DNA from 3 places in the Pseudorhizobium flavum genome. Region 3 is predicted to be linked to each of the others. Evidence: riboswitches for the same ligand, from Rfam matches in the RefSeq annotation. Region 3 holds a riboswitch; each other region holds the start of a gene.

The links. Region 3 has a riboswitch for thiamine pyrophosphate ahead of thiM (hydroxyethylthiazole kinase). Riboswitches for the same ligand answer to the same signal wherever they lie in the genome.
Region 1: linked by a shared signal. The riboswitch ahead of thiB (thiamine ABC transporter substrate binding subunit) and the one ahead of thiM (hydroxyethylthiazole kinase) in region 3 are both predicted to bind thiamine pyrophosphate.
Region 2: linked by a shared signal. The riboswitch ahead of ACEPP2_RS12885 (ABC transporter permease) and the one ahead of thiM (hydroxyethylthiazole kinase) in region 3 are both predicted to bind thiamine pyrophosphate.

What each region holds. Positions count from the first base shown of each region.
Region 1 is NZ_JBIOKZ010000003.1:313,038-323,449, forward strand. It holds gene ACEPP2_RS08335 (helicase-related protein) at 1-1,082, shown strand, start outside; gene ACEPP2_RS08340 (RNA-binding S4 domain-containing protein) at 1,089-1,433, shown strand; gene fdxA (ferredoxin FdxA) at 1,673-2,011, shown strand; gene ACEPP2_RS08350 (CarD family transcriptional regulator) at 2,368-2,937, shown strand; gene ACEPP2_RS08355 (RNA polymerase factor sigma-32) at 3,231-4,091, shown strand; gene ACEPP2_RS08360 (M48 family metalloprotease) at 4,103-5,605, opposite strand; gene ACEPP2_RS08365 (thiamine ABC transporter ATP-binding protein) at 5,825-6,550, opposite strand; gene thiP (thiamine/thiamine pyrophosphate ABC transporter permease) at 6,537-8,168, opposite strand; gene thiB (thiamine ABC transporter substrate binding subunit) at 8,175-9,143, opposite strand; TPP riboswitch at 9,214-9,313, opposite strand; gene ACEPP2_RS08380 (response regulator) at 9,374-9,823, opposite strand; gene ACEPP2_RS08385 (ABC-F family ATP-binding cassette domain-containing protein) at 9,975-10,412, opposite strand, start outside.
Region 2 is NZ_JBIOKZ010000006.1:36,155-46,566, reverse strand. It holds gene ACEPP2_RS12895 (TRAP transporter large permease subunit) at 1-1,191, opposite strand, end outside; gene ACEPP2_RS12890 (ABC transporter substrate-binding protein) at 1,293-2,237, opposite strand; gene ACEPP2_RS12885 (ABC transporter permease) at 2,256-3,014, opposite strand; TPP riboswitch at 3,148-3,251, opposite strand; gene ACEPP2_RS12880 (5-methyltetrahydropteroyltriglutamate--homocysteine S-methyltransferase) at 3,388-4,482, opposite strand; gene ACEPP2_RS12875 (aromatic ring-hydroxylating oxygenase subunit alpha) at 4,839-6,083, shown strand; gene ACEPP2_RS12870 (2Fe-2S iron-sulfur cluster-binding protein) at 6,085-7,170, shown strand; gene ACEPP2_RS12865 (gamma-glutamyltransferase family protein) at 7,353-9,137, shown strand; gene ACEPP2_RS12860 (ATP-binding cassette domain-containing protein) at 9,191-9,994, opposite strand; gene ACEPP2_RS12855 (ABC transporter permease subunit) at 9,991-10,412, opposite strand, start outside.
Region 3 is NZ_JBIOKZ010000003.1:130,650-141,061, forward strand. It holds gene thiD (bifunctional hydroxymethylpyrimidine kinase/phosphomethylpyrimidine kinase) at 1-394, opposite strand, end outside; gene thiE (thiamine phosphate synthase) at 391-1,026, opposite strand; gene thiM (hydroxyethylthiazole kinase) at 1,023-1,829, opposite strand; TPP riboswitch at 1,868-1,962, opposite strand; gene ACEPP2_RS07560 (glycoside hydrolase family 13 protein) at 2,070-3,755, opposite strand; gene ACEPP2_RS07565 (hypothetical protein) at 3,877-4,062, shown strand; gene ACEPP2_RS07570 (hypothetical protein) at 4,072-4,275, shown strand; gene ACEPP2_RS07575 (SDR family oxidoreductase) at 4,357-5,139, opposite strand; gene ACEPP2_RS07580 (HD domain-containing protein) at 5,186-5,593, opposite strand; gene ACEPP2_RS07585 (GFA family protein) at 5,590-5,964, opposite strand; gene ACEPP2_RS07590 (1-phosphofructokinase family hexose kinase) at 6,172-7,152, shown strand; gene ACEPP2_RS07595 (YqaE/Pmp3 family membrane protein) at 7,218-7,376, shown strand; gene ACEPP2_RS07600 (DUF1194 domain-containing protein) at 7,565-8,254, shown strand; gene ACEPP2_RS07605 (sensor histidine kinase) at 8,293-9,981, opposite strand; gene ACEPP2_RS07610 (TIGR02587 family membrane protein) at 10,286-10,412, shown strand, end outside.

The sequences.
Region 1 (10,412 bases), 180 kb from region 3:
TCGGCGTCATGTTCCGCCGTGATGTCGCGGACGACGTGAAGTCGCTCGACCAGGACGCCCGCGCTTCCATGCGCCGCTACGGCATCCGCTTCGGCGCGTATCATATCTTCATGCCGGCGCTCCTGAAGCCAGCCCCGGCAGAACTCATTACCCTGCTCTGGGCGCTCAAGAACGACGGCTTGGACAAGCCGGGCTACGGCGAACTCATTCCGGCACTGGCTGCCGGCCGGACATCCGTTGTTGCCGATCCTGGCTTCGAGCGCACCTTCTACAAGCTCGCCGGCTTTCGCTTCCTCGGCAAGCGTGCCGTGCGCGTGGACATTCTGGAGCGTCTGGCGGACCTCATACGTCCGCTCCTGCAGTGGAAGCCCGGCACATCACCCCGTCCGGAGGGCGCGTATGACGGGCGCCGCTTCATGACGACAACATCGATGCTCTCCATCCTGGGAGCAACCCCTGATGACATGGAGGAAATCCTAAAGGGTCTCGGCTATCGCGCCGATACCGTGACTGCAGAAGAGGCGGCATCGTTCCTGGCGGCACAGGATCCCGCTCCGGCATCGGAAGCTACGGCAGAGGCGCAGGCGGAAACTGCTGAAAAGACCGAGGATGCTGCCGATGAAAGCGCGTCTCCCGGTAATGAACCAGTCACTGAAGCGCCCGTCGAAGGTGCAGTGGCGGAGCCTGAAGCCGCCGCTGCCGAAGCTAACGAAGGCGAAGCGGCTGCTGCAGCCGAGCCCGAGGCTCCGAAGCCTGTACTGCTATGGCGTCCAGCGGGACGCAACGAGAACCAGCGTCCAGGCCGCCCGCAACAGGGAGAGCGTCGTCACGGCCGCGATGAGCAGCGTGGCGAGGGCCGCGGACAGGGTGAGCGGGAGGCCAAGGGGCCGGGACGCTCCAATCGTCGTCCGGACGGCAAGCCTGGCCGTGGTAACCGCCCTGAGCGGGGTGAGCGCCCCGACCGCGGCAAAGGGCCGCAGCCCGCGCGGTTTGAGGCGAAGCCGCCGCGCAAGGAGAAGCCGGTGGATCCGGATTCACCCTTCGCCAAGCTGGCCGCGCTGAAGGAACAGATGAAGAAGTAGGCTGCCATGGACGAAGAAGGTCCTCGGGAAGGTTCGCGCCAGCGCATCGACAAGTGGCTCTTCTTCACGCGCATGGTGAAGTCGCGCTCGTTCGCCCAATCGCTGATCGCCGCAGGCGCAGTGACCTTGAACGGCGAAACGGTTGTCCAGCCTGGCTGCCTCGTTCGTCCCGGAGACAGGGTCGGGCTTGCAATGGAGCGGCGCGACGTCCTGCTGCTCGTGCGCGACGGCGGCGATCGTCGCGGGCCGTTCGCGGAGGCGCGGCTCCTCTATTCCGACATTTCCGAGACCCTCGGCCCACAGAGGCCGCTGACGCCTTTCGAGCGCGCCCAGAGGCGTCCTCGACCGTGAGTATCGGGCGTATCGGCATTGCGCGAGCGGCCGCACACCAGGGAGAATAATGCTCCTCCCTGATCCGTTTCCGGAGAAGGTTTATCCTTGCTAAGCGTCGGGAAAGGTCTTACCTCACAGACCGACGCGCAGGGGTTGCGCCGGGGTGGCCGCAAAGGCCGCGATGGCCTCTCGTCTGTGCCGGCGAGCGGCCAATCTCCCGAGGCCGAGCCCGCCAGATCGCAATTCTGGAGTGCTGCATGACCTACGTGGTGACTGACAACTGTGTTCGCTGCAAATATACCGATTGCGTGGAGGTTTGCCCCGTCGACTGTTTCTATGAGGGCGAGAACTTCCTCGTCATTCATCCGGACGAATGCATCGATTGCGGAGTCTGCGAACCTGAATGCCCGGCTGAGGCCATCAAGCCCGATACCGAGCCTGGTCTCGACAAGTGGCTGAAGGTGAATGCCGAATACGCCCAGATCTGGCCGAACATCACGGTGAAGCGCGAGCCGATGCCAGAGGCCAAGGAAATGGATGGAGTTGCTGGCAAGTTCGACCAGTATTTCTCGCCGGAGCCTGGAAAGGGCGACTGAAGCTGGTGCCGCGCAGTCGGTGTGCCTGTCATTTGGGCAGCTAGGTCAGCGTGCCGCCACGGCGCGCATAAAAGCAAATAATTGATTTCCGCACTTTTTTGTGGTAGACAGGGATCACTGTTCCACGAGCGGCACAAGCGTGCCCAAAAAACATCACGAAAGTTACAGATCATCCGACGCGGTTTCCGTGACATTCCCATAATGTGTTTGTCGTCGTTTATCGCAGTGGAGGTTCTTTTCGCGCACGTTGGTCGGACCAGTATCGAGTGACCCGACGGTTTCCCCCGTCTCATCCGGGCCTGCCTGACCCGGCCCCGGTCGTACACCGGGTGCGTAACAGGGAGTTTGTGAAACGTATGACGACCCAGCAGAAAAAATCTTCGGCACGCCAGGGCTTCAAGACCGGTGAAGCGATCGTTTACCCGGCACATGGCGTAGGTATGATTACCGCCATCGAAGAGCAGGAAGTGGCGGGCATGAAGCTCGAGCTTTTCGTGATCGATTTCGAGAAGGACAAGATGCGGCTCAAGGTGCCAGTGGCTAAGGCCGTCAGCATCGGCATGCGCAAGCTCTCCGAGACTGACTTTGTCGAGCGGGCGCTCAAGGTGGTCCAGGGCAAGGCCCGCGTAAAGCGCACCATGTGGTCGCGTCGCGCCCAGGAGTATGACGCAAAGATCAACTCCGGAGACCTGATCTCCATCGCGGAGGTCGTGCGTGACCTTTACCGCGCGGAGAACCAGCCGGAACAATCCTATTCGGAGCGCCAGCTCTATGAAGCTGCCCTCGATCGGATGGCGCGGGAGATTGCAGCGGTCAACAAGATGTCCGACACAGAAGCGGTCCGTCTGGTCGAGGTAAACCTCGCCAAGGGCCCGAAGCGGGGCAAGGTCGTCGAGGAAGAAGAGTCCCAGGACGAAGCCGCATAAGCTTCGGCTGCATCGTAACTACAAGAAACCCGGCCTTTGCGCCGGGTTTTTTTTATTGGAACTTTTTTTCGCGCAGGACGTTAACCCGCCGGAACGGCGACAACTGTCGCGCCTGCAAGACGCTTCAAGAACCGCTCCTACAAAGAGGAAATAGGGGCCAGCCGCGAGATGGCAAGGCCTCTTGGGAACGAAGAGGGGACGAGGAAGGCGGAGTGGGTAATTCGTGGCGGCGGCCGCGGCACCATCTGACTGTCATTCTTGTCGAAGCCAGCCAACGTCACGGAGAAGACACGATGAAAGCCATGTCTGCGGACCGCAATATGATCAAGATTGCAATGTCAGCTCCCTATCTGGCCAGAGACGAGGAGCGCAATCTCGCGGTCCGGTGGAAGGATGACCAGGACCAGGATGCTCGCAATCAGATTGCCCTTGCCCATATGCGGCTCGTCATCGCCATGGCTTCCAAATTCCGCGGCTTCGGCCTGCCGATGAGTGATCTCGTTCAGGAAGGTTATGTCGGGCTTCTGGAGGCGGCAGCCCGCTTCGAACCGGCTCGCGATGTCCGGTTCTCTACCTATGCCAGCTGGTGGATTCGCGCCTCGATGCAGGACTATATCCTTCGCAACTGGTCAATCGTCCGCGGCGGCACGAGCTCTGCCCAGAAGGCGCTGTTCTTCAACCTCCGCCGACTGCGTGCGAAGCTCGCACGGGGCGACAGCAACCTTACATCGCGGGCTATCCATGAGGAAATTGCTGTTGCGCTCGGCGTAAGCGTCGCAGACGTTCAGACTATGGACGCCCGCCTATCCGGCAACGACGCCTCACTGCAGGCCCCCTCCATAGCCGGCGATGCGGATAGCGGCGAGCGGCTGGACATGCTCGCAAGCGGCGAGCCCCTTCCCGATGAACAAGTCTCCGGCATGATTGACGGGGAGCGGCGCATGCGTTGGCTACACGGAGCTCTCACCAAGCTGAATGACCGCGAGAAGAAGATCATCCGGGCTCGCCGTTTGACGGACGAGGGAGCGACGCTTGAGGCGCTTGGTGCTGAACTCGGCATTTCCAAGGAACGAGTGCGCCAAATCGAAAGCCGCGCCATGGAAAAGCTGAAGTCGGCGTTGGTCTCCGCGAACCCCCAGATGGCAGCTTGCTAAGCTGCCCGCGGTCATTCCGAGACGATTTTGAATCGCTGACCCGGCGAGACTGCAGCGCCAGCCGGGAGTGCGTTGAGCACCCGGAAGAGGTCCAGCTTCCGGTCTGTTCCCATCATTCGCGCCGCCAGAGTCGCAAGCGTATCCTGCGGGCCTGCGGTTACCACCCTCACACGCAATGGTTTGAGGAACGCGACTTCCTGTGGCGTCATCTTCCTGAAGCTTGACTTCAGCACGGTGGAAACCGTTTCCAGTGCCGGGCTGCCCTTCGGAACAGCGGTGAGGAATCGAAAGATCTGGTCGTCGATCCGGATGACGGTGACGTCGAAATCCCAACGCTCCGCCGAGGCGCGGGCGGTGGCTGCCGGAAGACCGTTGACGCTGGTCATCCGAACCGTTTCCGGCTTGAGACCCGCGACCCAGCCGCTGGTGAGGTAGTTGGTCAGGCTGGTCGTGTCACCGGCATCGACGCCATCGAAACGGATTGCGGTCTCGCCGGGGCCCGTTGCAAGGACGGCATCCACCTTGTTGTCTATCTGGAAATCCTTCGGCACCTCAAAGCGTATGCCGAGGCTCCCGTGCAGGAATGTCTGTCCGCGAACGAAGCCCTCTTCCGGGCTGTCACCGAAGAGAAGCCCGTCGATGCCCGCCAGATAGTAGTCCCGGCCGCGGTCGCCGACGGTGCCTTCCATGCCTTGTGCGCGAGCGTGACGACGGGCGAGGTCGACCCGCTGGGGCGCATTCGGGTGGCTCGACAGGAAGTCCAGGCTCTGATCGCTGTCCGGATCGACCGAAGAGAAGCGCGCATAGGCCGCCATGGAGTCGAGGAACCGGGGTGCAGCATAAGGGTCATAGCCCGCTTCCCCCAGCATCCGGACACCGATGACATCGGCTTGCAATTCCTGCTGCCGCGAAAAGGCCGCGAGGCGAAGTTTCCCGCGTGCCAGCGCCTGCTTGCCGGCCAAGTCGCTGGACAGGACTTCCGCCACCACGCGGCTGGCAATTACCTCCGCTTCCTCACGCTTCTGACGCTCGATTCCGTGATTGGCGGTGACATGGGCCATTTCGTGAGAAAGAACGGCCGCCACTTCCGAGGCGTCATTGGCGAGTGCGAGCAGTCCGCGCGTCACGTAAAGATAGCCGCCCGGGAGGGCGAAAGCATTGATCGCCGGTGAGTTCAGGATGGTGATGCGATAGGACTGCGAGGGGTTTTCCGAGACGGCAGTCAACGCTCCGGCAATGCGGGCGACCAGCTTCTCGGTCTTGGCATCGTGATATTCTCCGCCATAGCTCGCGACGATCCTTGGATGTTCCCGCGCCCCCATCTGCGCCCGCGGGTCGTTCTTCTGGACCTCGTCGACAATCTGCGGGTTCTCCGAGGGGGCGACATTCGGCTGGTAAGCCTGGTCAAGAATCGACTGGCAGCCGGAGAGCGCTGTAGCCCCTGCGAGCAGAAGAGCGAGATGCCTCGCCGCACGCGCAGTACCGGCTCGGCGGGGCGTCGCCCCTTCACGCATCATCGTCAGCAATCTCGGCTTCGTCATTATCCAGACCCGCTTCCCGATCATCCGTCGGGTATGCCCCACCGTAAACAAGGCCGGCCGTTCCTGTCGTCGGCTTAGCGATTTTCCCTCAGCCAATATAGTGCTTCTTGTTCAGATCGCCTGTGGCGGCCAAAGCAGAAAGACGCTGTTGCTGCGATGCCACCGTGCCACGACCAAATTGTGGCACAGGCGTCAGCTGGCGAGGAATTGAACGACGGCGGGGATGTCGCTTCGCCGGAGGAATTCTTCCACTGGAGCGCTCACGAGAACAATTCCTTCGTTCATGAAGATCACATGGGTCGCTAGGCGTCGCAGTTCGTCCCGGTCGTGCGTCACCAGGATGACCGTGCTTTTCGTTTCTCGGTGCAGTTCCGATAAAAGGCCTGCCATGCTCTGCCGCAGCCCCGGATCAAGCGCCGCAAAGGGTTCATCCATCAAAAGGACCGGTTTCTGGCGAACGAGAGTGCGAGCGAAGGCCACGCGTTGCTGCTCGCCTCCGGAAAGCGTCCGTGGCAACCGGCGCTCCATCCCGCCGAGCCCGACTCGATCAAGTGCGGAGAGGACGGCCTGTCTCTCCCCTACGGTCAGTCTGCGAAGGGACGGATTGATCCCGAGCGCCACGTTGGTAAAGACGTCAAGGTGCCCGAAGAGATTGTTGTTCTGGAAGATCAGCGAAACGGGTCGTTCCGATGGATGCTGCAACGTCAGATCCTGACCGTTAAAGAGGACGCGACCGCTGTCGGGGACCTCAAAGCCCGCGACCAAGTTCAGGAGGGTGGACTTGCCTGCACCGGACGGTCCGGCAACCGCTGTGATCGCTCCGGGCGGAATGTCGCAGTCCAGGTGGAAGCGTGTGCTTCCCAGGGTCAAATCGACGCGGTCCAGGCGGATTTCCGGCGCATCGTCATCGATGGGCATGATGTGTTCCGTTCATTCGCCGGCCCGACGTGCCGATCATCGTCAGCAGAAGGCATGCCGCGGCAAGCAGAATCGCCAAGCCATCGGCATCCTGCGTACGATAGCTGGAAAGGCTGCTGTAGAGGAGCCAGGGCAGGGTTACGAAGTCGTTGGAAGCAAAGAGCGCGACAGCTCCCAGATCTCCAAGGGAGAGCGACATCGCAAACGAAAAAGCGAGGAGCGTCGGCCGCGTCAGAACCGGTCGGTCGATGCGCCAGAAGCGGGTCCAGCCGCCGATCCCCAGACTTGCTGCCAGTCGTACGGAACTGTCGCGGTGCTCCTTCATCGCCGGCTCCAACACCCTGATGACGAAGGGGATTGCCATCAGCGCGTTGATCGCAACAACAATCCACCCGACCAATAGCGATGCCGAGCCCGAAAGCCTCAGAAGCAGGAACCAGCCCGTCCCAAGCACGACCGGGGGGACAAGGAGAACGAGGAAGGAGGCGGCATCCAGGGTGGAAGAAAAGCCGCGCAAGAGGACGCCGGCATTCTTCCGGTCGGCAATCGCCAGGCGCGCATCGATGAGCCTGACCGATGCCATCACCGCCAGCAGGCCTGAGGACAGCGCGATCAGCATGCTCGTTGCCAGCGCCCGCTGGAAGGCGTCGCTCGCCACGAGGCGCGGGAGGTCTGCCTGGATCCCCGCCCGAAGAACGGCGAGCAGTGGCATCAGGACGAAAGCTGTGGCGACGGCGATGACCAGAGTGTCCCATGCCCGCGCCGCGGCTCCTTTGCCGTCGAAGCGCCGAACGCGGTACCCGCTTTTCCCCGATCGGTCGTCAGTCACAGGCAGCCGGGACAGGATGATCAGGAGCATGGCCGTCAGCCCGATCTGCAGCAGTGACAGTCCAACTGCACGGGCAGGATCAAAATCGAAGCGCAGTGACTGGTAGATCGCAACTTCAAGGGTTGTCGCAGCCGGACCTCCGCCCAGCACCAGGACGAGCGTGAAGCTCGTCGCGCAAAGCATGAAGATCAGGCCGGCGATGCCTGGCAGGACCCGCAAGAGGACCGGCCACTCGATCAGCCGGAAGATGGCGACGGGCTGCATGCCCAGCTGCGCGGCCAGCATCCAGTATTCGCCCGGCAACCTATCGAGCGAGGCCACCATCAGGCGGCATGCGAGAGGCAGGTTGAAGAAGACGTGTGCGAGCAGGATGCCGCCCAGACCGTAGATGCTGACCGGCTCGTCGAGTCCGCCGCGCAGGAGAAGCGAATTGACCAGTCCTTGCCTCCCCCAGATCGTAATGAGGCCAAGGGCAGCGACGAGTGCGGGCAGACCCATTGGCAGCGCCATCAGCCGCAGGATCCAGAGCCTGCCCGGGAGGTGCGGCCGCCGCGCCAGCGCCAATGCGACCGGAATCGCCAGGCCGATAGACAGCAAAGTGGAGAGCCCTGCCTGAAGAAGCGTGAACCGCAGCACGCGCGCCGTGTAGGCTGTCCAAAGTGCCTCGCCGCCAGCGTCTGGCGCCGCGGCAAGGAGGGAATAGGTGGCAAGACCGATGAAGGCAGCGACGCTTGCGAAGGTGACGATACCTCCACCGATTGCAGTTTGCTGCTCCCGTCTCGTCAGCATTGAGCTTTAGCGTCCGCTCATCGCCGCCAGCCACTCATCGATCCAGGCCTGCCGGTTTCTCGCCACGTCCGCAGAGTCCATGAGGAAGGTCTTTTCCGGCTGGACGAGGCGGTCGAACGCTTCCGGCAAGGGCTCGCTCGTCTGAGCGGCCGGCATCATCCAGTTGGTGGTCGGTATGATGTCTTGGAAGGCCGGTGACATCATGAATTCGAGAAACTGGCGCGCCAGGTCCTTGTTCTCCGATGTCCGCAACAGACCTGCGACCTCGATCTGGATATAATGGCCTTCCGAGAAGGGCGCTGCCTGGTAGCGATCAATATCTTCGGCCACCATGTGATAGGCAGGGGAGGTGGTATAGGAGAGAACTATGGGGACCTCTCCCTTGGTGAACAATCCGTAGGCTTCCGACCAACCCGGCGTGACCGTCAGGATGCGTCGACGAAGCTTTGCCCACGCCGCTTCGGCCTCCTCGCCGTAAACCGACTTCATCCACAAAAGCAGGCCAAGGCCTGGGGTGGAGGTTCTCGGATCCTGGATGACGATCTTTTCTGAAGGGTCGCCCTCGACCAGATCCTTCAGGCTGGCCGGCGGCCTGTCGACCGATTGCGTGTCGTATATGATGGCGAAATGTCCGTAGTCATAGGGGATGAAGACGTCGTCTCCGTACCCGCCCGGCACGCTGATGGGACTTGTATCCAGTCCATGCCTTTCGAACAGGCCAGTGGCCTTGGCTTCATAGGCAAGATTGGTGTCGAGACCGAGAACGATGTCAGCTTCGTTATTCTCGCCTTCCAGCTTCAACCGCGAAAGAAGTGCGACGCCATCCGCGACCGCCACGAAGTTGACGCGGCAGGCGCATGATTTCTCGAACTCTTCCTTGACCCTTGGCCCCGGCCCCCACTCGGCGGTGAAGCTCTCATAGGTGTAGACGGTCAGGCTGCGCTCCTGAGCCATGGTCGGCGTCGAAGCGGTCATCGCCGCGATGATAAGCGAAAGTGCCGAGAGCCGCATCAATGCCTCCTCTTTGGCAGAAAGGACGAGGGGCTGATGGACGCCGTCTAATCCCTCCGCCGGTGTTAACCGGATCAGGTTCTGCGGGTTGGCGAAAGCCTCTCAGCCACGAAGTGGCACCCCGTTAGATCGGTCAGAGATGTAGCGATCGATCCGGCGCTTGGCAAGCGCCGTCCATGGTTGCTCAATGAGCGTCAGTGGGCGCTTTGAAGGACGCGAAGCTCGCGCGGGAGCTCGGCATAACCTCCCGTTCGGCCTGCAAGGATATAGCCGATCGTCTGCTCGATCACATGCGGCATTACCGGCTTCGTCAGCACCCCGAGCGGTCCATGGCTGCCGGCTTCGATCTCTTCAGGATTGGCAGTCATGAAGATGACGGCAACGCCATATTTCTCGGCAAGCTCGCGGCCTATTGACGGTCCAGTCTTGCCGTCAGCCAGATTGACATCGACAAGGGCAATGTCTGCAGACTGGGCGAGTGCGAGAGCGGGGTTGCGGCCATTGGCGAGGCCGGCGACCTTCAAGCCCATGGCTTCGACCGTATCGGCCACGTCCAAGGCGATGAGAAACTCGTCTTCCACGATCAGGACGCGATGTTCCTCAGAGACCGGGGTCTGCCAACCACTCGTTACACTTGTCAGCATCGGATGCTCCTGATGGTTCGGTGCCGCTTCGTACCGATCCCGGCCGTGCCGCATCGATACTGCCACCCGAACGACCACCTGCCGTCATTGTTCCGCATTGTGACAGGTTGACGGGTTTCGAGTGGGTTTCATGGATAACAGATGGTTAACGTCAGCCCTCCAACTCCTCGCGCAGCATTTCAAGCTTGAACCATTCCTCCTCCATCTCTGCGAGCCGCTTGCGTAGCGCCTCCAGTTCAGAAGCCAGCGCGGTGAAGGCTGCCGGATCTTTCGTGAAAAGGTCGGGATCCGCCATTCGCTTCTCCCGGGCGGCAACCTCGGCCTCGGCCTTGGCGATGTCCTTCGGAAGGTTCTCCAGCGCGAACTTCTGCTTGAAGGACAGCTTGCCGCGGTTTTTCGGCACCTCAGCGGCCGGCGCCGAAGTCTCCGTCCTCTCCCTTGCCTGGCGTTCGGAACGCCGCCGTTCCTCCTGGACGCCGCGGCGTTGTGCCAGCATGTCGGAGTACCCGCCTGCATATTCGATCCAGCGCCCGTCCGGCGCTTCCGGATCCGCGGGTGCTATGGTCGAGGTGACCGTCCGGTCGAGGAA
Region 2 (10,412 bases), on a different contig from region 3:
GACCACCAGTCCCAATGCCGGCACGGCAGCCAACAGGGCGCGGGATCGCTCCGCGCCGGTTGCCCGGGCGCTTCGGTTGCTGTCGCCGTTCGCGAGACGGATCGCTACCGCCAGGCAGGCCGCCATGAGAAGCCCGGCATAGGCGCCGCCTATCAACAAGCGTCCGGCCGAAATATCCGTCGCGGCTGCCAGCAAGAGAAAGGCAATCGAAGGCGGGATGACATTGTCGAGCACAGAGGTGGCCGCGATAATCGCCGCGGAGCGTTCCGGGGGGTAGCCGTGACTGACGAGATGCGGGTGGAAGGTGGATGCGCCGAATGCGGCGTTCGCGACCGAAGAGCCGGATGCTCCCGAGAAGAAGACGCTGGTCAGAAGCGCAGTCTGCGCCAGACCGGCCCTCCTGTGGCCGACGAGGGTTTGCGCCAGCCGCACCAGGCGCTCTCCGGCTCCCGAGAGGGTGAGCATACCGCCGCAAAGCAGGAAGAAGGGAATGGCGAGCAGGAGGAAGCGCGACATGCCGGATGCTGCGGTGGAGACGATGGCCGGCTCCGACAAGCCGCTTCCAGAGGGGATCGCGAACATGACCCCGGCCAGCAGGCAATGGGCGAGCGGGGCGCCAAGCAGGAGCGTCGCACCCGCGGCAAGTGCGGCAACGGCGCTTGGCAGCATGCTTGAGCCAAGGTCCGCCTGCGGCAGGAGAAGCGCAAGTGCTGCACCCGCAGCCACTGATAAAAGGCCGAGGAAGCCCCTGCCCTCGCCGATACGGACCAGCAGCAGCATTGCAAGAAGGAGCGCTCCGCCTGCAGCGAGGCACCAGAAGCGCACATGTTCAGGGAGGCCGAGAGCGGGCGAGACGGAACGGAGCGCCGCTGCAGCCTCGGCACCGCCCGTGAGGAGGAGACAGCCTGCCGCCGCACTCGTCCCGTCAGCGCAAAGGCCCGCAATCCGGCGCCCCTCGTGCGGCAGCAGCCGGGTCAGGATGTCAAGCCTCAGCGAAAATGGCCCCTGCAGGCTGAGCGGCAGGCCAAGACAGATGAGCGCCAGGAAGAGCCAGAGCGCGGCCTCCTCGGTGCCTGCGAAACCGGTCCTGGCGCCATAGCGGAGGCCGACGGTTACCAGGACAAGCAGGAGAAGCAGTGCGAGGAGCAGACCCGCCCCTGCCGACAGCACCTGCTCGACGCGCAGCGCCATCCGGGTGGCATGGATGGAGGCACGCGACCGAGGGACGGGATGAGGCCCCGACGACACCGATACTTCCTGCCTGCTCTCGCTGCAGCCGGAGACCATTTCAATCATCCGCCGATTTCGACCGCAAGGTCTTCGACGGTCGGCGCCTTATCGATAAGCCCACTCTCCGCCAGGAACGCGCCGAAACGCTCATAACGGCTTCTGTCCAGCGCAGCCGGACGTTTGGCAAAGCGCGGAAGGGTGTCGCGGAAAGCCTGGCGGTTGAGTTCGTCGTCGAGATCGGGATATGCCGCGATGAACAGCGACCATGCTTCATCCGGATGATTGGTCAGGAAGATGCTGGCCTCTTCCACCGCCTGGAGGAACCGCCGCAGGCGACCATCGTCCGAGAGATCCTTGTGGGCGATGAAGATCAACTCGTCATAGACGGGCACGCCATGCTCCTCGGGAAAGAACGAGCGCGCCTCGCCTCCAGCGAGCCGGATCTGGGTTAGTTCGAAGTTGCGGAATCCACCGACCGTTGCGTCGACCTGCCCCCCGAGCAGCGACGAGGTCAGCGCGAAGTTGACGTTGACGAGTTCCACCTCGTCGAGAGCCACGCCTTCGGCGGCGAGCATGCGCTTCAGCATGGCATCCTCGAAGCCCGAGACAGAAAAGCCGATCTTCCTGCCCTTGAGGTCCGCAAGCGTCTTGATAGGCCCCTCCGCGAGCACCGTCACCGTGTTCAGCGGCGTCTCCACCAGCGTGCCGAAGCGGACGAGCGGCAGACCGGCCGCGTGGTCCAGATAGAGGTTCGGCTGATAATGGACACCGACATCCGCCTGTCTTGCCGCAACCAGTCGCGGCACGGAGGACGGATCGGCAGGCGGGATCAGTTCCACATCAAGGCCTGCCGCTTCGAACAATCCCTTCTGCTGCGCGACAATCATGGGAGCGTGGTCCGGGTTGACGAACCACTCCAGCATGACCGTCAGGCGATCGGCGGCGTGGGACGGTACCGGCCAGGCAAGCATGGCAGCGACGGCCCAGGAAAGAAGATGTATTCTCATGAATGTTTCTCCGGCTAACTATCTTGGATCGGTGTGGTGGACTTCCGGCGCCCATGGGGTGATGCGGGCTGTCGCGACATCGACCGCAAGCCGCAGCACGAGGGTGAGCACGGCAAGAAGGACCATGGCGGCGAAGACGATGTCGGTCTGCATGCGGGCATTCGCCTGCACCATGACAAAGCCAAGCCCGGCCGACGCCCCGACCCATTCGCCGACCACGGCGCCGATCGGCGCAAGGGGCGCGGCAACGCGAAGGCCCGAGATCAGGCCCGGCAGAGCCAGGGGCGCGCGGATGTAGCGAAGGGTCTGCCAATGGGTCGCCCGGGTCAGCGCAACGGCATCGAGGATCGCAGGTTCGGTCCGGCGCAGGCCATCAGCAAAGGCGGAGGCGACCGGGAAGAAGATGATGATCGTCGCCATGACGGCCTTGGAGGCGATCCCGAACCCGAACCACAACACGAGGATCGGCGCCAGCACGAAGACCGGCAGCCCCTGCAGCACCAGGACGGCCGGCCAGATCAGCCGGCCGGCACGGGGGAAGGCGGCGGCGGCAAGCGCCGCGAGCGCACCCAGAACGGCGCCACAGGCGAGCCCGATGGCGATCTCGGCGATGGTGACCAGGCTGTTGCGAAGCAGGAAACCGCCCTGGCGGGCGAAGGCGGCAAGGACGTCCGCCGGCGGCGGCAGGATATAGGCCGGGGGATGGAAGAGCCATATGCCGGCCTGCCAGAGCACCAGCAGCCCGACGAGTCCCATCCCCATGTGACGGGGTGGCATGGCTCGACCTAACGCATCGATGAGGCGGCTGGCGGGCGTCCTGTCCGAGGGCTAGGTCTTGAAGAGTATGGCATGGTTCGATCTCCCGACGTCAATCACGGAGATCCAGGCAGAGCGGAGAAGAGAATTGGCGCCGAAAGGCCGTTTCCGTTCCTACGCCGGTATGACCCGGATCAGGTTCAAGGGTCCGGCTCACCGCCATCTCAGCACCGTTACGATGCCCCCCTCGGAATACCGCCATGTTTCATGAACCACGCGGACATGTCAATCCGGGTCCACAGCCGACGCTCAGGCGTGCCGACTTCATTACCCTCCATGCCAAAGAGATCGGCAGACCCGCCCTCGACGGTCGGGCCCGCCTTCGCGGACAGCTTTACGCTGTTCCCCAGATCGTCTGCGCGGTCTTCACGACGAGCTCGAGCTTGCGCCGCTGGTCTTCCTCGGTGATCGCATTGCCGTGCTCGGTCGATGCGAAGCCGCACTGCGGTGCAATTCCCAGCTGATCCATGTCCACGTACTGGGAGGCCGCCTCGAACTGCTTGCGCAGCCAGTCGATCGATTCCAGTTCCGCCGTCTTCGTGGTGATGAAACCAGCCATGATTCGCTTCTTGCCCTTCGGCAGGAGCTTCAGCGGCTCTAGTCCGCCGGCACGGTCGGTATCGTATTCCATGAAATAGATATCGACGCTGGTCTTGTTGAAGATGGCGTCGGCGGCTGCGTCGTAGCCGCCGGTGGCAGCGAAGGTTGAGCGGAAATTGCCGCGGCACATGTGCATGCCGATGACCATGTCGGACGGACGATCCTTGATCGCCTCTTCCAGCATCCAGGCATAGCGGTCGATCAACCAGTCGGGATCCTGCCCCATGGCCTTGCGCTGCTCGCGCTGCTTCGGGTCGCCGAGATAGGCAAAGAAGATATCATCGAGCTGCAGGTATCGGCAGCCGGCCGCGTAATAGGCGGCAACGGCCTGACGATAGGTCTCGGCGATATCCGCAAAGAGCACGTCGGGATCCTTGTACTCGGCAGGACGGACGTCGGCCGGGTCGGTGCGGAAATGCACGCAGGAAGGACCGGGAATCGAGATTTTCGGGAAGACACTGGTGTGGTCCTTCACGAAGGTGAAGTGCTCGAGCATCGGGTGGTCCTTCGGGAAGCCGAGCTTGCCGTTGATCACCGGATGCACCGGCGGGATCTGCGTGCCGTGGAACTGCACGCCCTCTCCGCGGGTCTCCATGTCCATGCCGTCCAGCATGCCCATGAAATCGAAATGCCAGAAGGCGCGACGCGCTTCACCGTCGGTGACAACCTTCAGGCCGACCTCTTCCTGCATCTTGATGAGTTTCGGGATCTCCGCATCTTCGATGGCGCGCAGGGTCGCCGCATCGGCGCGGGCGGCGCGTGCCTCGGCAATCGGGCGCGGGCGAAGAAGACTGCCGACATGGTCGGCGCGGAAAGGTGGTGTCGGCATGCTGATCCTCCAGTTGATGTCGCGCATTCCGGACGGGATCAGAAGGATCGATCCTCATCCTCCGTGGCGACCGCCTTGCCGATACCACAGGATGAGCCGGAACCGGAGAGGAAATCGTGTCCTGTCCGACTGTTCCGTTTGCGCAGTCGCGATGTCGCGAAAGAACATCTCGGGACGGCTCCTCCTCTGCTAGCCTGCAGGTGTTCGGCGCCGCACCCGTTGTTGCATCGAACAAAGAATGACCGGCCCAAAGTCGATATGGAGCGACTTGTTGCGGTGGGCGATCGGGCGACGGCGCCAACAGGCGACCGATGCGCAGCTAAGCCATCCAACGGTCCCGCGAAGGGATGAAGAACATGGATGTGCGCGACGACATGCTTCGCCGGCTCAAGGCGCGAGCCGACGGATTCAGCCTTGAACAGCCCTTCTACATCGATCCCGATTTCCATCGGGTCGATCTCGAGGAGATCTGGTACAAGGACTGGCTGTTCATCGGCCATGATTGCGAAATCCCCCGCGCCGGCAACTACTTCACCGTCCAGGTCGGCGACTATCCCGTCGTGATCGTCAGGGGCAAGGACGGAGTCATCCGTGCATTCCACAACACCTGTCGCCACCGCGGCCATCGCGTCTGCACGCAGGAACGCGGCGCATCTGCACGGCTCGTCTGTCCCTATCACCAGTGGACCTACGATCTCGACGGCTCTCTGGTCTTCGCGCGGCAGATGGGCGAGGACTTCGACAAGGCACAGTTCGGGATGAAGCTGGTCGCCTGCGAAAGCGTCGCCGGCTATATCTTCATCTGCCTTGCTGCAACGCCCTCCGACTTTGCACCGGTGCGCGCTTCGATCGAGCCCTACATGAAGCCGCACCGGCTGTGGGAGGCCAAGGTCGCCCACCGCAACACGATCATCGAAAAGGGCAACTGGAAGCTCGTCTGGGAAAACAACCGGGAATGCTACCACTGCGCCAGCAATCATCCGGAACTCTGCCGCACCTATCCGGAGGCTCCGAGCGCGACGGGCGTCCAGGGAGCCAAGGACGATCCGGTCATTGCCGAGCATTGGGCACGCTGCGAGGCGGCCGGGCTGCCGAGCGAATTCCGGATCGACCCTTCGGGCCAGTTCCGCACCGCCCGCATGCCGCTGATCCAGGATGCCGAAAGCTACACGATGACGGGCAGGAGAGCCGTCCGCCGGCCCTTGTCGGACGAAGTGACGACCTCGCATATCGGGACCATGCTGCTCTTCCACTATCCGACGACCTGGAACCACATCCTCGTCGACCACGCGATCTCCTTCCGCGTCCTGCCGCTATCGGCGGAGGAGACGGCGGTCACGACGACATGGCTCGTGCACAGGGATGCAGTCGAGGGAGTGGACTACGATCTCGATGAACTGACGCATGTCTGGAACATGACGAACGACCAGGACCGGCGGATCGTCGAAGAGAATGCCTTCGGCATCCGCTCGCCCGCCTACGAGCCCGGTCCCTATTCGCCCGAGCACGAGGGCGGGGTCATGCAGTTCGTCGAATGGTACACGACCTTCATGACAAACCGCCTGCAGGGTAAGGCGGCGCCGCTTTCGGCGGTGGCATGAGATGAACATGGTGCAGCCGACCTATCGCCACTTCGACGAGATGCGCCCCTGGTCGGACCGGGAACACCGCCTGGAATGCGTCGCCGTCACGCCGGAAGCTCCCGACGTGATGACCTTCACCTTCCGGCCCGACCGGCCGGGCGTCTGGTTCCGCTACCTGCCCGGGCAATTCGTGACCCTGGAGATTCCGGCGAGACCGGAGCCCCTGATGCGGACCTACACGCTGTCCTCCAGTCCGTCTCGGCCGTATACGGTTTCAGTCACGGTGAAGGCACAGAAGGGATCGCTCGGTACGCGTTGGATGTTCGACAATCTGCGGCCGGGCATGGCGGTGAAGGCCTTCGGGCCACAGGGCGATTTCTCCTATGCGTGCCATCCGGGCGACAGATATCTCTTCATCTCCGCCGGGTCCGGCATTACGCCGATGATGTCGATGACGCGTGACCTTGGCGACCGGTCGCCCGACAGCGACATCACCTTCCTCCATTGCGCCCGCTCGCCCGACGACATCATCTTTCGCTGGGAGCTGGAGGCACGGGCTCGCGACATGCCGCAATTCACGCTCGGCCTGATCGTCGAGCAGTTGTCGCGCGGACAGCTGTGGTCGGGACTGAAGGGGCGTATCGACAAGGCAAAGATAGCGCTGCTGGCGCCCGATTTCCTCGACCGCACCGTCTTCTGCTGCGGGCCTGAGCCATTCATGGCGACAGTTCGCGAGTCGCTTTCGGGTGCCGGCTTCGACATGGGCAACTATCACGAGGAGACATTTCACCCGGTTGCGCCGCCACCGCCGGTCGCCACCGCCGACCATCATGGTGGTGTGGAGCCGACCAGAATCTTCTTCTCCGCCTCCGGCAAGGAGGGCGCCTGCGAGGCCGGCCACACGATCCTGCAGGCGGCGCGCGCCGCGGGAGTACGTATCGCCGCAGCGTGCGAATCCGGCCTCTGCGGCACCTGCAAGGTCCGCAAGCTCGCCGGCGAGGTCGAGATGAATCACAATGGCGGCATCCTCGACGACGAGATCGATGATGGCTTCATCCTCGCCTGCTGCTCCCGCCCGATGGGCGACGTGGAGATCGAGGCCTAGCCTGCGTGCTTGCACGGGCGGTGCTGTCGCCCGATCGCCGGAAAGGCGGAATGCGTGCCCGCGTTACTAACACCGCACGAAATAGGTTGACGTCGAAGTCTGTGGCTTCAAAGTCGGGCGCGACGGGCTGCACAACGCGCTCGATCGGCGCGAGGCATGACATACACAGAGGACTTCACGACATGACCGAATTCACCACCCGTCCCGAAATTCTCGGCACATTCGGCGTCTTCACCTCGACCCACTGGATTGCCTCTGCGGTCGGCATGAGCATCCTCGAGAAGGGCGGCAATGCATTCGATGCAGCCGTGGCGGCCGGTTTCGTGCTGCAGGTCGTCGAGCCGCACCTGTGCGGACCCGGCGGGGACATGCCGGCCGTCATCTATTCGAAGAAGCGCGACAGGATCGAGGTCATATGCGCCCAGGGGCCCGCGCCGAGAAGGGCCACGATTGAGCACTACACCGCAGAAGGGCTTCGGCTGATCCCTGGCGACGGACTGCTCGCGACGGTCATCCCCGGCGCATTCGACGGCTGGATGCTGATGCTTCGCGACTATGGCACCATGTCAGTCCGGGACGTGCTGGAACCTGCCATCTACTATGCCGAGCAGGGGCATCCCGTGCTGCCGCGCGTCTCCGCGACGATCAAGGGGATGGCAACACTCTTCGAGAAGGAGTGGCCGACATCCTACCAGACCTGGCTGCCGGGCGGCTCGGTTCCCGAGCCTCTCTCCAACTTCCGGAATCCGGTGCTCGCCGAAACCTGGAAGCGCATCATTGCCGAAGCGGAATCCAGGTCCGGTCGCGAGGAGCAGGTCCAGGCCGCGCGCGACGCCTTCTATCGCGGCTTCGTTGCGGAAGCGATCGACCGCTACCTCCAGACCGCCGAGGTCATGGATGCCAGCAAGCAACGCCACAAGGGGGTGCTGACGGCGGAGGACATGGCAGGCTGGGAAGCAACCATCGAGGAGCCGCAGACCTACGACTACCACGACTGGACGATCGCCAAGACCGCCGCGTGGGGACAGGGCCCGGTGCTGCTGCAGTCGCTGGCACTGTTGAAGGACTTCGACATCGCGTCGATGGATCCGGCCGGCCCCGATTTCGTGCACACCCTGGTGGAATCGATGAAGCTCGCCTTCGCCGACCGGGAAGTCTACTACGGCGACGTCAACTTCTCCCAAGTGCCGATCGACCATCTGCTGTCGGACGCCTACAACCGCGAGCGCCGCAAGCTGATCGGGGCGCAGGCGTCACATGAACTGCGCCCGGGGCGCGTTCCCGGCTACGAAAACCAGTACGACCTCACGCTTGCCATGCTCGACGAGATGAGCGGCAAGGGCGCCGTCTACGAGCCGACCATGGCACACCTGTCAGAGAAGCGGGGCGACACCGTTCACATCGACGTCATCGACCGGTGGGGCAACATGGTCTCGACGACGCCATCCGGTGGCTGGCTGCAGTCGTCACCGATCGTGCCCGGGCTTGGCTTCGCCCTGAATTCGCGCGCGCAGATGTTCTGGCTGAAACCCGGCCTGCCGACATCGCTTGCGCCCGGCAAGCGGCCGCGCACGACCCTTACTCCATCGCTCGCACTTCACGAAGGACGCCCCACCCTTGCCTTTGGCACTCCGGGTGGTGACCAGCAGGATCAGTGGCAGCTGCCCTTCTTCCTCCGCTATGTCCATCACGGAAAGAACCTGCAGGCGGCGATCGACACACCTCTCTTCCACACGTCGCACTTCCCGGGCTCCTTCTATCCACGCACGAGCTCACCGGGGGAGATCATGGTCGAACGTAATATCGGCGCGGATGTCCTCGACGAGTTGCGGCGCCGCGGTCACAAGGTCACCGTAGCCGACCCGTGGACGGTGGGACGCCTCACGGCTGCAAGGCGTGATGCGGACGGGCTTCTTCGCGCAGCGGCGACACCACGGCTGATGCAGGCCTATGCCGCGGGAAGATAGTCGACGCGGACGACTTCACCGGCACAACCGCGGCGACACAGTTGCCTGAGGCCTCAGGGGCCGGTCCTGCGCATCCTCGGAGCGCTGCCGATCAACTGCCGGGTGTAGGGATCCTGCGGGCTGCCGAACAGGGCCTCCACGGGCCCCTGTTCCACCACCCGTCCCGAGCACATGACGGCGACCTGGTCGGCTATCGCCTCCACCACCGCGAGGTCGTGGCTAATGAACAGGTATGACAGGCCGAACCTCTGCTTCAACTCCTGCAGGAGCAGCAGGACCTGCGCCTGCACCGAGACATCCAGGGCGCTGACCGGCTCGTCCAGGATGAGGATCTGCGCCTCGGCCGCGAGCGACCGTGCAATGGCGATACGCTGCGCCTGTCCGCCCGAGAACTCGTGAGGATAGCGGCTCAGGGTGTCGGCCGGCATCTGGACCGCATCCATGAGGTCCGTCATCCGCGCCCGCCGCTTGCCCGCGCCATAGCCGTTCAGCAGTTTCAACGGCGTCTCCAGGATTTCGCCGATCGTCTTGCGCGGGTTGAGCGAGGCGACCGGATCCTGGAAGACGTATTGGACGACCTTGCCGAAGGCGCGTGCGCCCTGCCGGCGCAACTCACCCGCGTCTCGACCCGCAATCATCATGTCGCCGCTGGTTGGCTGTTCGAGCCCGACTACCATGCGGGCGAGCGTGCTCTTGCCCGAGCCGCTTTCGCCCACCACCGCAAGCGTTTCCCCGCTCCGCAGGGCGAGCGACACATGGTCCACCGCCGTCACCATATGGCGCCTGCCGCCGAACAGCGAACGACCGCCTCCGAAGGTCTTGGTCAGGTGACGAACCTCGAGCGCATCCTCCGTCATGCGCGGTTCTCCGACCGGAAGAGTACCGATACGCGTTCCAGGAAGGTCTTTCCCTGCCCGATCTCCGGAACACAGGCGATCAGCCGCTTCGTGTAATCGTGCTCCGGATTGGCTAGCACTGCGCGTGTTTCGCCCATCTCCACCACCGCACCGTCCTTCATCACGGCGACGCGGTCGCAGATCTCCGCCACCACGCCGAAGTCATGGGTGATGAACAGAAGCGCCATGCCCCGTTCCTTCTGCAGGTCCCTTAGCAGATCGAGGATCTGCGCCTGGACCGTGACATCCAGCGCCGTGGTTGGCTCGTCGGCAATGATGACATCCGGATCATTCGCGAGCGCCATGGCAATGCCGACCCGCTGGCGCTGCCCGCCGGAAAGCTGATGGGGGAAATGCCTTGCCCGCTCGCCGGCCTCCG
Region 3 (10,412 bases):
CAAGCGGCAGGAGGCGATCCCGAAGCGCTGCGACAGCCTGTTCTGCGAGAAGCGAGGCGCCGCCTTTGGCAATCATCACTGGGTCGAGCACGATCGGCACGCCGGGCTGCCGGGACAGGATGTCGGCCACGGTCTCGGCGATTTCCGCATTTGCGATCATGCCGATCTTAACGGCATCGACGCGGACGTCGTCGAAAACGGCCCGGATCTGATCAGCAACGAAGCCCGCCGGAACGATCTGGACGCCGTAGACGCCTTTCGTGTTCTGCGCGGTGAGGGCGGTCACGACCGCCATTCCATAGGTACCGTGAGCCGCGAAAGTCTTCAGATCGGCCTGTATGCCTGCCCCGCCGGACGGGTCGGAGCCGGCAATGGAGAGAATGTTCGCAATCATGGCCGCGCCTTTTCTATTTCCTGGATCAGGGCACGGGCTGCACTGCGTGGAGCGGGCGTGCCGCAGACGGCGGAGACGACGGCAAGGCCGGCGGCTCCAGCGGCGATGACCGAAGCGGCATGCTCCATCTTCAGTCCACCGATCGCGACTGCCGGAACCGGTGAGACGGATACGATATGGGCGAGACCCTCCAGGCCGACTGGTTGCTTGTGATCCGGCTTGGTCCCGGTGGCGAAGACCGGGCCAACGCCGACATAGTCGACGATAGCTGGGTCCACATCGCGCATCAATTGTGCCGTCTCGACGGAAAGGCCAAGGATCAGTCGCTCGCCGATGGCAAGCCGCGCCGCAGCTGCCGACATGTCTTCCTGCCCGACATGCACGCCGTCTGCACCGATCTCGAGTGCGGCCTCTACGTCATCATTGACGATCAGCGCTATTCCGTATCCGGCCAGGGCAGCTTTGAGCGCCTTGCCCGTCTCGATCAGGCTCGTCCGGTCGGCGCGCTTGTCTCGAAGCTGTATCATGGTGGCGCCGCCTTCCGCGGCAAGGCGTGCAGTCTCGACCACGCCCACCGAGCGGCAAAGATCGGGATCGAGGACGACATAGAGCGACAGGTCGAAAATCTTCATTCCGCTCGTATCCTTGCTTCCGATTCCAGCCTCTGCGGGCCGATCGCCGCCAGCGCATCGAGGAACAGGGGCGGGAAAGAGCCAGGGCCCTCGGCCCGGTGGCTGGCATCCTCACCACAAACGGCGAACAAAGTCATGGCGGCGACGGTCGCCTCCAGCGGCCGGCCCGGCGCGACGGCGGCGAAGGCTCCGGTAAGGCAGGTCAATGCGCAGCCCAGCGCGGTAACCTTCGGCATGAGCGCCGAGCCTCCCTCGATCCAAACGCGGCGACGTCCATCCGTGACGAGATCGATCTCCCCGGTGACGCCAACGACGCAGGCGAAGCGTCGGGCAAGATCCACGGCCGCCGTTTCTGCCGCCAGGCTGCTGTCACGGCTGTCGACGCCTTGTCCCCTGCTCTCAAGGCCAGCGAGTGCCATGATTTCCGAAGCATTTCCCCGGATGATGGTCGGCTGGAGATCAAGGAGTTCGCTTACAGCTTGGCGACGAAAGCTCGTGGCATAGTGGGCCACGGGATCGAGGACCCAAGGCTTGCCTGTCTCCTTTGCCGCGCCGGCGGCACCTTTCATGCCTGGGACGTCAGCCGCCCACAATGTGCCAATATTGATCGTGACGGCCGCTGCAATTCGGGCAAACTCGGCAGCCTCCTCCTCGGCGCTGACCATCGCCGGAGATGCGCCGGCAGCGAGAAGGACATTCGCGGCAATGTTCATCGACACATCATTGGTGATACATTGGATGAGCGGGTTGCTTGCGCGCAGCGCCTCCAGCAATGTCCCGCAACTGGAAGGAAAATCGGTCAAGAGAAACGCCTTTCTTCGTCCAGCGAGGTAAGGCAACGGTATCTCGACCCGCGACTCCCTCCGCCAGCATGATCTGGTTCAGGTTCAAAGGGTGCTTCTCAGCCCGCTTCAGCGGACGCCCCCGTCTGTTCCCAACTTAGGAAGAATTCTGCCAGTTGTCACTCTGGAAAGCGTCTCGACTGCAAGGGACAGGATTCTGTCCACACTGGCTCGCGTCGGGCGGAGGTCACTCCGGTGCACCTAGGGTGCGAGGCGGGACGAGAGCAGTGCGAAGGCTTCGTAAGGCCCGAGGCCAAGGGTCTCTCCAACCTCCCCCACCGGCGAGTAATTGCTGATCAAGGGACGACCGCGTCGGTGGAGTTCATCCGGAAGTTCGATCGTAATCGTGCGAGGAGTGAAATTGGCGATTACCAGCAGTTCCTCGTCGTCCAGCGTGCGCGTGTAGACGAAGACGTCGGGATGGTGATCCAGCCAAGCCTGATAGCGACCATAGACGATGACAGGATGCTGCTTGCGCAGCGAAACGAGTTCCCGGTAATGCGCCCAGATCGATCGATCGTCAGATACCTGGCTGGCTGCATTCAGCGTCGCGTAGTTGGGATTAACCTCAATCCACGGGGAGCCGGTCGTGAAACCGCCGTGGGGATCGGCGCTCCACTGCATGGGCGTTCGCGCATTGTCGCGGCCGCTCTCATTGGCACCGCGGATGAAATCCTCCGTCGAAAGGCCCGCCTCGACGTGCAGACGATGCATGTTGAGGGTTTCGATGTCCTTGTATTGGTTGAGGGACGTAAAGGAGACGTTCGTCATGCCGATCTCTTCCCCCTGATAGATGAACGGCGTGCCCTTCATCAGGTGCAGCACGGTCGCCAGCATCTTGGCCGATTCAACATGATATCCCGTGGCATCCCCATATCGTGACACGGCGCGTGGCAGGTCATGATTGCCCCAGAACAGGGAGTTCCAACCGTCTTCTGCCAAAGCATGTTGCCACTTGCCCAGGACGGCCTTCAGCTTCACCAGATCGACGGGCTTTGGTCGCCACTTGCCGTGGGTCTCGTCCCAACTCTGGGTGACGTATTCGAACTGGAAGACCATGGAGAGCTCCCTGCGGTCCCGCCCTGAGTAGAGCAGGGCGGAATCGGGTGTCGCGCTCCAGGCCTCGCCGACTGTCAAAACGTCCCGCTCTCCGAATGTCTCGCGGTTCATTTCCTGCAGGTAATCATGGAGGTGCGGGCCGTCTGCGGTGATGCCGGCATCGACCTCCTTGCCGATCAGGTCGATTACGTCCATCCGGAAACCGGCAATACCTCGATCAAGCCACCAGTTCATCATGCGGTAGATTTCGGACCTGACCTCTGGATTCTTCCAGTTGAGGTCCGGCTGCCGCCTTGAAAACAGGTGGAGGTAATATTCGCCAGTGCGGGGATCGAGCGTCCAAGCTGAACCTCCGAAGGACGAGGTCAGATCATTGGGAGGGCCCCCATCGGCTGACGGCGGCCGCCATATGTAGAAGTCGCGCAGGCGGCTTTCGCGCGAACCGCGGGACTCGACGAACCATGGGTGCTCGTCGGAGGTATGATTGACCACCAGATCCAGAAGGATCCCGATGCCGCGCTGGCGTGCCTCGGCGACCAGTTTGTCGAAATCAGCGAGGGTGCCGAATTCATCTGCGATGTTCTGATAATCGGATATGTCGTATCCGTTGTCGTCCATGGGCGACTTGTAGATGGGCGACAGCCATAAAACGGTGACGCCAAGGGACTGCAGATAGTCCAGCCGACCGATGATGCCGGGAATGTCGCCAATCCCATCGCCGTTGCTGTCGCAGAAGCTGCGCGGATAGATCTGGTAGACGGTTGCCGCGTGCCACCATTTTCGCTCGATGATCGAGAGGGATTTTGGCTTGTTGACAAGCTCTTTCATGGGCGGCTCCGATATCAACATCACGATCCGCAACGCAGGATTGGCGGGCCGGTTCCCGTTTGCCGGAACATTGAGCCATCCTGTCTGTTAGCCATACGACTTACTTGCACAGGAGGTCGTCATGAACAGCAAACTCCCACCCGTCCCCGACGAGAACCGCAGCGACAAGGGCACCGGCGAGCGTTCCGCCGCCAGCCTTTCCAAGGGCAGCCCCGTCGACCCACGCGAAAAGAATTTCGACAAGCAGGGCCAACAGGGCAACAGCAAGGTGAACACCACGCATCAAGGCTACCAGCAGGACCGTTAGGAGCGTTGCATGTCTACATCGCAAAAGACGCCGGCCAGCATCCGGCAAGGAGGACCCGGCTCCTCTCACGAGAACGCCAAGGCGCCACTCGACTTGAAGAAGCCGTCGGCTGATCCAGACGATCGTTCCCGCAGCAAGGTCTCGGGCGGAGGTGGCGAACATGACAGCCATCATACCCATGACTCAGTACGTAAAGGCGGCGGCAGCCACTAGACGACATGGGGATAACCGGCACCACGGATCGGTGCCGGTTTCTCCTGGACCATGCTCTACGCCGCTCGCGGCTGACCCATGTTATCGCAACAGACCTTGGCCGCCATCGACGTAGATCGGAACGCCGGTCACATGTCTCGCCCTGTGCGAGGCGAGGAACAGGATCACGTCAGCAACATCCATAGAGGCGCCCGGTCTGCCTTCGGTCAGAGGGATGTCGCCCTCCGGCCACTCTACGGGAACGGCCGTCTTGCCCGGATTACGAATGCTGGTGTTGTCATCGATCTCGGTGTCGATCTTGCCGGGGCAGACGGCGTTGATCCGTATCTTGTACCTGCCCAGTTCGAGCGCGAGCTGCTTCGTGATGGCAACCTGTGCAGCCTTGGTGGCCGAATAGGCGGTGGCGCCCGGCGAACTAAACGTCCGGTTGCCATTGATGGAGGAGACGATGATGATGGACCCGCCACCGCGCGCTTTCATGATGGGAACGGTCGTGTGGAGCGTGAGATATGTGCCGCGCAGATTCACAGCGATCGTCTGATCCCATTCATCGGGCTGGAGAGTGTCGATGGGGGCCCACACTCCGTTGATGCCGGCATTGGCGACAACGATGTCCAGGCGGTCAAAAGCATCGATCAGGCGTGTTACGGCGCTGCTCATCTGCGCCTCGTCGGAAACATCGGCCTCAAGGACGACGGCCTGCCCGCCCTGACTGGTGATTTCAGTAGCAGCGTCTTCCAGATCCTTCCGCGTGTGGCCGAGAAGGCCGACCTTCGCCCCCTGAGCGGCAAGGGTAATGGCTGATGCACGGCCAATTCCTGATCCGGCACCCGTCACCAGGGCCACGCGAGATTGCAGTTCCATGTTGGCTCTCCATTTCCGCCCGATCGCTGAGGTGGCTAGCTGGTTGTCACGCTTCCAGAAGCCGAAGCCCATTTCGATATTTTTCGCCGTCGCCTCCCGTGCGCTCGGCAGTTGCCAGATTGTCCCTCAGGTCCGCGAGCTTAACCTTCCGAGCCAAAGGATTTGCCGCCGCCCTCCTTACCAAGTCAGCGTGGGACTCTCCGTCCCTCCGGGTAAGAGCGTCCACTGCCGCCAGAACGGCTGGCGCAAATCCCTCCTGCTGCAAGCGCTCGAGTGTCCATTCCGGGGCGTTCTCGGGGACGTCGTGGAGCCAGGCAATGATCTGCTCGACGTCGTCGGCGACGGATGCAGCAACACGGGCGACATGATCAAGCAGAGGTTCGCCGCCCTTCTTCACCCGGCCAGCAAGAGCCGCTTCCGCAATCTCGCGTGCATGTGCGACATCGGACTTCATCGCCGGTCCTCGGCAAATTGTTCTGCGGTACCGATGGGGGATAGCCAGTGCTCACGGCGCTTGATCCAGATCTCGTACGTCGGCTCAAGATCCGTAGGGGCCATATCAAGCGAGCCAACTCGGATCTCGACTTCTCCCTCGCCGGGATTGAATAATCGCGAGCCGCAGGTTCGACAGAAGCCCCGGCCCTCAAAAACGGTGATGTCGCCGCTGCTTTCGAACGCGTGCGCCGGCCAGACTGCAAATGTCACGAAGCTGGAGCCGCTTTCCTTCCTGCAGTCGGCACAGTGGCAGAGGCCGACCCTCAACGGCGGACCTTTCACTGAGTAGGTGATTTCGCCGCAGAGGCAGCGTCCGGAACGGATAATCATCCAGGCCTCTCCCCTCATCATCACTGCGGATCAAGCCAGTTACGCTGATTCTCGCACCGTGAACGGCCTCATTGCCCCATTCGTTCCGCGCCGCTTGCTCTTGGAAACGGGATGGCCCTTGGCTGCACGCGGCGGACCTCCTAAATGGCTAGGGCAACATAACTTCGACAGGTGCCGCCTCATGGAATGGCGAAAGGTTTCGGAACAATGACATCGATCCTCTGCGTGGCGCTCAACCCGTCCATCGACATCGCCAATGAGGCATCGAGAATAGTTCCCACCAAGAAGGTCAGGACGCGCAATCAACGGCAGAACATAGGGGGCGGGGGCGTGAACGTCGCGCGCGTCCTCGCAGAGATGGGCGACACTTGCGATCTGCTGGTCATGGCGGGTGGCGCGACCGGCGAAGTCTTCCTCGACGCCGTGAAGAAGCTGCCAGTCAACCTCCACACCGTCAGAATTGCCGGCTCGACCCGGATCGCTTTCATGGTCAAGGACATGGAGACGGGGGAGGAGTTCCGTTTCGTTCCGGAGGGGCCTGTGGTCTCCCCGGCGGAATGCGAGGAGGCTCGCCGGTTCCTAGATACTGGCGCCTGGGATTACGTGGTGCTCAGCGGAAGCGTGCCGCGCGGAATGCCAAAGGATGAGTACGCGTCCATGGTGCGGCAGTTGGCCGGCCGCAATTGCAGGATCATCCTCGATACTTCTGGTCCGGCCTTGAAGGCAGCGCTGGACGTTGGAGGGCTTTTCCTGATCAAGCCAAGCCTCGACGAACTTGAAGGAATCGTCGGGCGCAGCCTGAACCTGGAGGAGGCAATCAAGGTCTGCCAGGAATTCATCGCGCGGGGCTCTGTGCAATATGTCGCCGTGTCCCTGGCGCGAGAGGGCGCCGTGCTGGTCAGTGCGCAAGATCATCTCAAGCTACCCTCCTTCCAGGTGAAGGTGGGTTCGACGGTTGGCGCAGGCGACAGCTTCGTTGGTGGAATGCTCTGGGCGCTTATCCACGATTATCCGGTGCGGGAGGCTTTCCGGGTGGGTGTAGCCGCAGGAGCCGCGACCGTTATGAGCGAGGGCACGGACCTATGCCGCCGGGAGGACGTCCTCATGCTCTACCAGCATGGCGAAGACGCTCTCGACTCTGCTGGGCTAACCTCGCCAAGAAGCGTGCAGAAGGGCCGCCAGCCCTGACATCACGTGAACCCCCGCCGAACTGATGCGTTGTGGGAGCAACGGACAACATCAGGAGCCGACCCGTGGACATTATTCGCATCTTGCTTGCCTTCCTGCTGCCGCCGCTCGGAGTCTTCCTCCAGGTCGGACTCGGGCTGCATTTCTGGCTGAACATCCTGTTGACGTTGCTGGGGTGGCTGCCGGGCATTGTTCACGCCCTCTGGGTCATCCTCAAGAAATAGGGCCCTTCCTTCCGTCATCACCCATTTTTGAACCGCCGCTGACGTGCAGCGTCGCGAGCAGCCCATCCTGTGCTAGTATCTGCGAAACGCAGGAACGGAGCCGCCATGCTTGCCACGCTTGCGATGCTTTTTCCCTCTCGGGCGCAGCGGCCTGGGCGATTGCTGCAGAGAATGGCGGGGAGGTCGATGTGGAGCTGTTGCTGGCCGTCGACGTATCCCGGTCCATGGACTACGAAGAAGTCCGCATGCAGCGCGAAGGCTATATCGCGGCGATCCAGCACCCGGACTTCATCAACGCAGTCCGCGGCGGCCTGCTCGGCCGGATCGCTGTCAGCTATTTCGAATGGGCAGGCGTAGTCGATCCATCTTCCCGGATTGATTGGCAGACCATTGAGACTGCTGAAGACGCCAAGGCTTTTGCGGCCCGGCTTCAGGAGAGGCCGATCATCACCAACCGGAGAACATCGATCTCCGCCGCGATCGAGGAAGGTACGATCGCCCTCCTATCTAACCGCTATGCCGGAATGCGCCGTGTCATCGATGTTTCCGGGGACGGGGCCAATAACGTGGGGCAGCCGGTGGCGCTCGCCCGCGACAAGGCTGTCGCGGCAGGCATCGTCATCAACGGACTGGCGATCATGCTGCGTCCCTCGACCACCGTCGCTCTCGATCAATACTATGCTGACTGTGTCATCGGTGGACCTGGCTCTTTCGTGCTGCCGGTTCATCGCGTCGAGGATTTCACGACTGCTATCAGGCGAAAGCTGGTCCTTGAGATCAGTGACCGCGGAGCTTCCTCCGACCCTATCCCGATTGACGACCCACAGACGGACTGTTTGGTTGGCGAGCGGCAGTGGCAGAACCTGTTCGACCGGTAGCAAGCTGCCGTCCTTCGACGTTGGGTCTTCAGGGAGGGCTAGATCTCCGCTGCTTCCTCCTCCTCCGACGCGGTACCCAAGAGATCCGTCATTCGAGAGCGCACATCGCAACGCAATCCGTCAGGGCGATACTCGAGTGTAACCTCCGCATCCAGCTGCTGCGACAGCACGCGCTCGATCATAACAGTGCCGAAACCCTCGCGGGACGGTCGCTCGACCGATGGTCCGCCCTGCTCAGTCCAGGAAAAGGTGAAGGGCGCGCCGCCTTCTCCGAAGCACCAGCGAATTTCTATCCGCCCAGCGTCGTTCGACAAGGCTCCGTACTTGGCGGCGTTGGTGCAAAGCTCGTGCAGCGCCATGGAAAGCGACAAGGCTATTTTCGAAGCGACCTCCAGATCGGGCCCGTCGATCGAGAAACGCGGATGCGCCGGATCCTCGAAAGGCTGTATCGCCGTCTCCACGGTGGCTTTCAGTGAGGCGCTCTGCCAGTTCTTCGTCAGCAACTGATGGGCTCCCGCCATGGCATGCAGTCGGCGGAAGAAGGCCTCGGAGGCTTCCTCCATGGATTGGGAGGACCGAAATGTCTGTCGAGCGACCGCCTGGACCATGCTCAAGATGTTCTTGATGCGATGGTCGAGCTCGCGGATCAGCATCTGCCGCATCCGGTCGTCCTTCTGCTGCTGCTCCCTGCGGAGGGCCAGTTCGTCCATGAAGGCGTCGATGGCGCCGCCAATTGTCTCAAAGGTCCCGTCGCCGCTCATGCCGGTACGGGCAGACTCGTTGCCAGCGCGCCAGGCATTGATGGATCTAACGAGCTGGCGTGCGGGCCGGCGGATCAGCGCATGGCCTGCCCACCAGACGACGAGGAATGGTCCTACGATCGCAAGCGCAATAACAGCCAAGCCGAAGCGCGTGACTTTCCCCACCTGCTGGAGCCCGCTTTCCACCGACGTGCCGGCGCTGACGTAGAGGCTCTCCTGATCCGGATAGTAGCCGATTACGCGTCGCGTGCCGTCCTGGCTTGTCAGCTCGAGCGTGCCTGGAACCGAGGCCCGCACCAGCCGCTGGTACTCCTCGGGAATGGGAGTGCCTACGAACCGCTCGGGAAATGGTTCGCGCGCCAGGATAATCCCATTGCGATCGGCGATGGTAAGCGCATTGCCGCCAAAGAGCTCCCGCTCACGAACACGAGCCCCCAACCAGTTCAGGTCGAGGTAGGCGACGACCACTCTCGCAGTCCGCTCACCCTCCAGCACTGGCAGGGCGAGCGGTAGCGCGGGCTCCCCGGTGATCCGGTCTATGATGTAGGTGCCCACGATGAATTCCTTCCGGTCAACGGCGTCGCGAAAATAGTCACGGTCGGAAAAGTCGGTAGCGCTCGTCGGCTGGGAGGCGCACTGGAGCGCGCCGCTGCTGTCCAGGACGGTAATGCTCTCGATCATGTCGAGCTTGTCGTCGACGATCCGCAGATAGTCGCTGCATGGTCGGCCTGGTCCGGTTCGGGTAATGGGAACGGTCGACAGGACCTCAAGCGTGCTCCGCACTGAGGAGACGATGCGACGCACCTCAAGCGACGCCACATGGCCGGCGGTGAGGGCGTTGATGTGAATCTCGCGATAGGCAGCCTGCCGTGCAGATATCAGGTTGTAGATCAACACCAGCATGGCCGGCATAAGGGCAAGAAGCGTCAGGAGTAGCAGCCGCGCCGTGACCGACCTTCTTTTCATCGCGTCCCCCGTTAGGCCGCCGCGCCCTCTGCATCTTCACCTGTAGCTCCACCGGCCCGCCAAGTCCGCGAGAGCTCTGAAAACACAGAGGCAGTCTGCTTCAAGCGGCGCAGTATAACTAGTGGCCGCTTGATCTCAAGCCGCGTTGTTCTAGCTATGTCACGGTGGTCTTGCTGCGCAGCTCACCTGATCCCTGCGCGGGGACGCATCCGGGCCATGCTCGCGATCGGCGACGGGGAGCAAGGACTTGGCGACGGGAGTGAATACCGAGTTGGATCACGACCAGCATCGGACGCAACGGTTCATGATCGGACTCGGGCGCGGCGGCGCCGGAGCCTTGATTTTCGGGCTCCCGATGCTGATGACGATGGAGCTCTGGCACCTGGGATTCTACATCGAGCGGTATCGTCTGCTTCTCCTCCTCCTCCTCA